2 linked regions of the Pontimicrobium sp. SW4 genome follow. The protein of the gene in region 1 binds, or shares a complex with, the protein of each later gene. Links are inferred from orthologs where the notes say so. Each region holds a gene or a part of one and is shown on either strand. Other genes may lie near its edges.

Region 1 (3,146 bases):
AGCAAAAGGTAATTTCTTGCCATCAGTTGGTGCAAATATGTCTCAAGGCCTTAGTTTTGGTCAGCAAGAACTATTCCCTGGATCGTTTGTTAATAGAACGAGTCACTCTACAAGCATGAGTGTAAGTGTTTCTCAAAACATTTTTAATGGTTTTAGAACTATCAATTTATATAAACAAGCACAATTAAATTTAGAAACTAATCAATTGGAGTTAAATAGAATAAGAGACGACATATCTCTTAATGTAGCAAACTCTTATCTAAATGTGTTGTTTAATAAAGAAAGACTAGAAACAGCAAGAGCTCAGTACGATTTTTCGAGTAAACAATTACAACAAGTTAAAGATCTTGTTGATGCTGGAGTGCAACCTCGTGCAAATATATATGATGCTGAAGCTACTTTGAGTGGTGATGAACAAAGTGTAACAGTTGCCGAAAACAACTATACTATGTCATTATTAAATTTATCTCAATTGCTTCAAGTACCCTTTGAAGGATTTAATGTTGAAATTATAGAAATAGATACGCCTTCGGCTGAAATTATGTATAACGATATTAAGCCTATTTTAAACTATGCTTTTGAGAACAGAAATGAAATTAAAGTAGCTGAAAAGAATATAGAAAATGCAGAATTAAGCACTGAAATTTCTAAAAGTGGATTTATGCCAAACGTAAGTGCAAGTTATGGACTTGGTACTAATGCATTTTACACTAACCTAAGTAGTACTGAAGAAAGTTTTTTTAATCAATTAAACGATAATAAAGGACATAGTTTTAGATTAAGCGTTAATATTCCAATCTTTTCAAGATTCCAAAATAAAACGGCAGTTGCTAAATCAAAAATTAGACAAGAGAACTCAAAATTAGATTTAGATCAAGCAAAATTAACTTTAGAGTCTAATATTCAAAGAGCCTTTACAGATGCACAGGCTGCGCTTAAAACGTATGTTGCTGCACAAAAATCATTAGAAGCACAAAATTTATCTTTCTCTAATACACAAGAGCGATATAATTTAGGTAATATGAATGCTTTTGAATTAGAACAAGCGAGAATTAGATTAATTAATGCTGAATCGTCATTAATTAATGCAAAGTATGATTTTGTTTTCAAAACAAAAGTGTTAGACTTTTTCCTTGGGAAAACAATAGTTTTATAAGGTTGGCTTACATACTTAACATAGAAACCGCAACGACAAATTGTTCAGTCTCTCTTTCAAACAAAGGAGAGACTGTTATTTTAAAAGAAGATTACAATAATAATTACTCGCATGCCGAAAGATTACATGTCTATATTGATGAAGTGTTAAACGAAGCTAATATATCATTAAGCGATTTAGAAGCTATAGCCATTAGTAAAGGCCCTGGATCTTATACAGGACTTCGTATTGGTGTTTCGGCAGCTAAGGGACTTTGTTTTGCTTTAGATGTCCCTTTGATTTCAATTCCAACTTTAGAATCTTTAGCGCATCAAATAAAAACTGAATCAGGAGGTGTAATAGTTCCAATGTTGGATGCTAGACGTATGGAAGTATATTCAGCGGTTTTTGATGTTAACCATAATCAAATTAGGGAAACAGAAGCTCAAATACTTGATGAAAATTCTTTTATGGAGTATTTAGAAATAGGAAAAGTATATTTTATAGGTAATGGAGCTGCTAAAACAAAAGAGCTAATAAAACATGTCAATGCTGTTTTTGTTGAGGATAAATTGCCTTCGGCAAATGAATTGAGTCAATTAGCTTACCAGAAGTATAAAAAAAGCGACATCGAAGATGTCGCCTATTTTGAACCTTATTATTTAAAAGATTTTATTGCTATTAAGCCTAAATCTTAATTTTCCTTATGTATTTCAACTTGATGAGGGTATGGAATTTCAATACCTGCAGCATCTAAGGCTTCTTTAGTTTGTTCTGTGACACCAAAGTACACATCCCAGTAATGTTCAGACTTACACCAAGGTCTTACAGCAAAATTTACAGAACTGTCAGCTAATTCAGAAACATTTACAGTTGGTTTAGGATCTTCTAAAACTAACGGATTTGAGGTAAGAACATTCATTAGTACATCTTTAGTTTTCTTAATATCCGAATCGTATCCAACACCGAAAGTTAAATCCACACGACGTGTCCCCTCAGTTGTATAATTAATGATATTTCCGTTAGATAAAGCACCATTTGGGATGATAATCTCTCTATTTGAGAGTCCAGTAAGTTTGGTAGTAAAAATTTCTATTTCCTTAACCACACCAACTTCGCCTTGAGCCTCAATAAGATCGCCAATTTTTATAGGTTTAAATATCATTAGTAAAACACCTCCAGCAAAATTGCCCAAGCTTCCTTGTAATGCCATCCCAATTGCTAAACCAGCCGCTGCTAAAATCGCCGCAAAAGATGTTGTTTCAACACCTAATTGACCTAAAATAGCAATTATTAATAGGATTTTTAAAACCCAACTGATGAGGTTTAATAGAAATTTTTGAAGACTTTCATCATAATCACGTTTAGACATTATTTTTTTAATGCCTTTCATTATTTTTTTAATAACCCAAGAACCAATAATCCATATTATGATGGCTCCAATTACTTTAATACCATAAACCGAAGCAAAGTCTATTAATTTTTCTAAGATGTTTTCAAAATTCATTTAATCTGATTTTTTTTGTTAATTGTTGATTAGAATTATTGTAAGTGCTAAAATAGCAGGAATGCTTTGCACAAAAAACAAACGAATGTTCTTTGTTGAGTAAGACCCATAAATTCCTGCAATAGTCACAAAAATAAGAAACAAAATAGAAGTGCTCATGTTGTCAACAATTAAACTATAAATTAACCCAGCTGCTAAAAACCCATTATATAAACCTTGATTTGCAGCTAAGACCTTTGTGTCTTCAGCAAATTCTTTAGATTTTAATCCAAAGGTTTTTATGCCTTTTGGTTTAGCCCAAAGAAACATTTCTAAAATCAGGAAGTAAATATGTTCGATTGCTACGATACATATTAAAACTATAATTAGAGTATCCATTTTGAAAAAGTTATTTAATTAAATCAATTGCCTGGTCAACTCTAGATACAGGTAGTTTACAAGCCTTGTTAACACAAACATATATAAGTGTTTTATCTTGAGAGTATCTACTTTTTAATAAAGGTA
Region 2 (3,158 bases), 1.2 Mb from region 1 along the record:
TTCCTGTGATATTGAGACAAGAGAGAAAAGAGAAAAGACAATAGAAAATACTAGCTTCATAGATTATTCATTAGTATAGGCAACCGAATGACTAGCAACTACTGCAGCAGTTTCTGTTCGTAATCTGGTTTCTCCCAAAGTTACAGGAATAAATTGATGCTCCAAAGCCATTGCAATTTCTTTAACACTAAAATCGCCTTCTGGTCCAATTAAAATAGTCACATCTGCATTTGGTTTTAGTTGACTTTTTAGCGACTGCTTTTTAGTTTCTTCACAATGTGCTATAAATAATTGTCCGTGGTGTTGTTGATTTATAAAATCTGTAAAGGAGATAGCATTATTCAACTTAGGTAAATAATAGTGTAATGATTGTTTCATGGCAGATTGTAATATCTTCTCAAAACGCTCTGGTTTAATAACTTTACGTTCGCTATGGTCGCAAATAATAGGAGTGATGCTGTCGATTCCAATTTCGCTAGCTTTTTCTAGAAACCATTCGTAGCGGTCGTTCATTTTTGTTGGAGCTACTGCTATATGTACTTTATATGATTTTGGTTCTTTATAAGTCTTTGAAACAATAGTTACCATACAATTTTTTAAATCGACCATTTCAATTTCTGCTTCAAATAGCCAACCATTACCATTGGTGATGCAAAGCGTATCTCCAGTTTTTTTGCGTAACACTTTGGCAATATGCCTGCTTTCATCTTTTGGAAAAGTGAACTGAGAGGTGTTTTCGTTGATATCTGGATTGTAAAATAGTTGCATGATTCAAATATAAAAACATTTGTGTCATTGCGAATATAATGAAGCAATCTTTTGAATTTAACAGATTACCACGTCATTTCATTCCTCGTAATGACATTATGATTTTCTTTTAAAGTACTTAAAAGTACTAAGAAGTATGTTGATAATGAAAAGAAATTTTGCAAAGAAAAAGGACGAAAAAATTATGATTAAGAGAGTATTTAGTATAGAATTATAATTAAACTCGCCATTACTTAACTGTGAATCATCTTCTAATACAGCCATACATAAAAAATATAAAAAAAAAGCGATACTAGCAATATATGAATGTAATTTAACCAATGATTTAATTAGTTTAAACTTCTTGTTTGAAGTAAGCAGATAGATGATTCCGGGGATCAAATACAATAATGCCAATATTGTAGTAACGTAGAAGACATGTACGATATAGTAGGTGTCATAAATACTAAATTCTAAAGAAGCTGATTTGTCTTTTATTGTTATAAGTCCTAAAATAAAGGAAATAATACCAACAAAAAACAGTAAATAATAACTCTTTCCTTTAAACATAAACCTATATTTTCAATCTTGCAGAAGCAGTAATATTTTGTTCTGCAAAATCTTCTTCTAGATATTTTAAATACCCAACAATGGCTATCATAGCGGCATTATCTGTGGTGAATTCAAACTTTGGTACATAGGTTTTCCAACCAAATTTTTGCTCACCATCTTTTAATGCTTTTCGTATCCCAGAGTTAGCAGATACTCCACCACCAATAGCTATTTGCTTAATTCCAGTTTGTTTAGTGGCAAGTTTTAGTTTATCAATTAAAATACCAATAATAGTGTATTGTATAGAAGCACAAATATCATTTAGATTTTCCTTTATAAAATCTGGATTCTCTTTGGTTTCACGCTGTATAAAATAGAGTATGGCTGTTTTTAATCCTGAAAAACTAAAATTTAAACCATCAACTTTGGGTTTGGTGAATTTAAAAGCCTTAGGGTTTCCTTGTTGTGCACGTTTATCCATTTCTGGACCAGCTGGATAACCAAGGCCAAGTACCTTTCCACTTTTATCATAAGCTTCACCAACAGCGTCATCAATCGTTTCTCCAATGACTTCCATATCAAAATAGTGGTTCACTTTTACTATTTGTGTATGTCCGCCAGAAATAGTCATTGCTAAAAACGGAAATTCTGGTTTGTCGAAACCTTCTTCATCAATAAAATGTGCCAAAATATGTGCTTGCATGTGGTTGACATCTATTAGCGGAATGTTTAATCCATAAGCAAGTGATTTAGCAAATGATGTTCCAACCAGTAAAGAACCCATTAATCCTGGACCTCTTGTAAACGCAATAGCATTAAGTTGTTCTTTTGTAATTCCAGCTTTTTCAAGCGCTTGATGCACGACAGGAACAATGTTTTGTTGGTGAGCTCTAGATGCTAATTCAGGCACAACACCACCATATTCTTGATGTATTTTCTGGTTAGCAACAACATTGCTTAAAATGCTTCCGTTGTGTATAACAGAAGCGGCTGTATCGTCGCATGATGACTCAATTCCTAATATGTAAATATTTTGTGATGTCATTAAGAAGTTTTAGGCATAATAATTGCTTATTTTGTAATTAGATAAACGTCTGTATTTTTTTCTTTTAACGTATATACAAATAAATAAAAAAATAAAGAGCTAATAGTTAAAAATAGCCTTAAAAATTGATAAGTTTAAAGCTAGTTTTAAATTAGGGTTTAGAATCAAAATTCATAACTTTACTACAACATTAAAAAAGCACTTAAAATAGCGTTAAAAATTATAGCAATCTTTTTGCTATTGTTCATCATTTTGGTGCTATTGTTATCTATTCCTGCAGTTCAAACTCGGTTGGGTAAATATGCTACAAAAACTCTAAACGAAGATTTTGGAACGAATATAAATATTGAAAAGGTAGGTCTTCAATTTAACGGAGATGTAGAACTAAAAAACATCTACATTCAAGATTATAAAAAAGATACACTTATAAGTATTAAAGAGTTAAATACTGCTATAATAAGTTTTAGAAAGCTATACAACAACAAGCTTACTTTTGGAGACATAGATATAGAAGGGATGGTGTTTAATCTTAAAACCTACAAAGGAGAAGAAGATACCAACTTAGATATTTTTGTGGCTAAGTTTGATGAAGATTCTCCAAGTAGAGAAAAAAGCGATTTCCTACTATCATCAAGTGATGTGTCAATAATTAATAGTGAGTTTAGGCTGGTTGATGAAAATAAAGAAGAAAGTAATGTACTTACATTTAAGGACTTAAATATTAATGCAACCGATTTTTTAATATTAGGGCCAGATGTGAGTGCAAGAATAAACAAGCTTGGATTTGTTGACAATAGAGGATTACAGATAACCA

Evidence for each region.
Region 2: the proteins of tsaB (region 1) and tsaD are in contact, whole or in part, in a solved structure (PDB 4WQ4), measured with the Escherichia coli proteins. The link is inferred for Pontimicrobium sp. SW4 from one-to-one orthologs.

The regions. Positions count from the first base shown.
Region 1 is NZ_CP157199.1:2,781,852-2,784,997, reverse strand. What follows is about bases 193-2,995. They hold tsaB (tRNA (adenosine(37)-N6)-threonylcarbamoyltransferase complex dimerization subunit type 1 TsaB), read left to right. Parts: upstream 193-1,158; coding sequence 1,159-1,833; downstream 1,834-2,995. Other genes in these bases: ABGB03_RS12870 (DUF1304 domain-containing protein), read right to left, coding at 2,661-2,995; ABGB03_RS12875 (mechanosensitive ion channel domain-containing protein), read right to left, coding at 1,830-2,642; ABGB03_RS12885 (TolC family protein), read left to right, coding at 193-1,156. In the rest of the region: more of ABGB03_RS12885, read left to right, coding at 1-192; more of ABGB03_RS12870, read right to left, coding at 2,996-3,020; ABGB03_RS12865 (thioredoxin domain-containing protein), read right to left, coding at 3,031-3,146. UniProt on the Escherichia coli protein: Required for the formation of a threonylcarbamoyl group on adenosine at position 37 (t(6)A37) in tRNAs that read codons beginning with adenine.
Region 2 is NZ_CP157199.1:1,607,771-1,610,928, reverse strand. Bases 334-3,148 are described here. They hold tsaD (tRNA (adenosine(37)-N6)-threonylcarbamoyltransferase complex transferase subunit TsaD), read right to left. Parts: upstream 2,345-3,148; coding sequence 1,322-2,344; downstream 334-1,321. Other genes in these bases: ABGB03_RS07565 (translocation/assembly module TamB domain-containing protein), read left to right, coding at 2,579-3,148; ABGB03_RS07575 (16S rRNA (uracil(1498)-N(3))-methyltransferase), read right to left, coding at 334-768. Outside these bases: ABGB03_RS07580 (DUF4159 domain-containing protein), read right to left, coding at 1-60; more of ABGB03_RS07575, read right to left, coding at 64-333; more of ABGB03_RS07565, read left to right, coding at 3,149-3,158.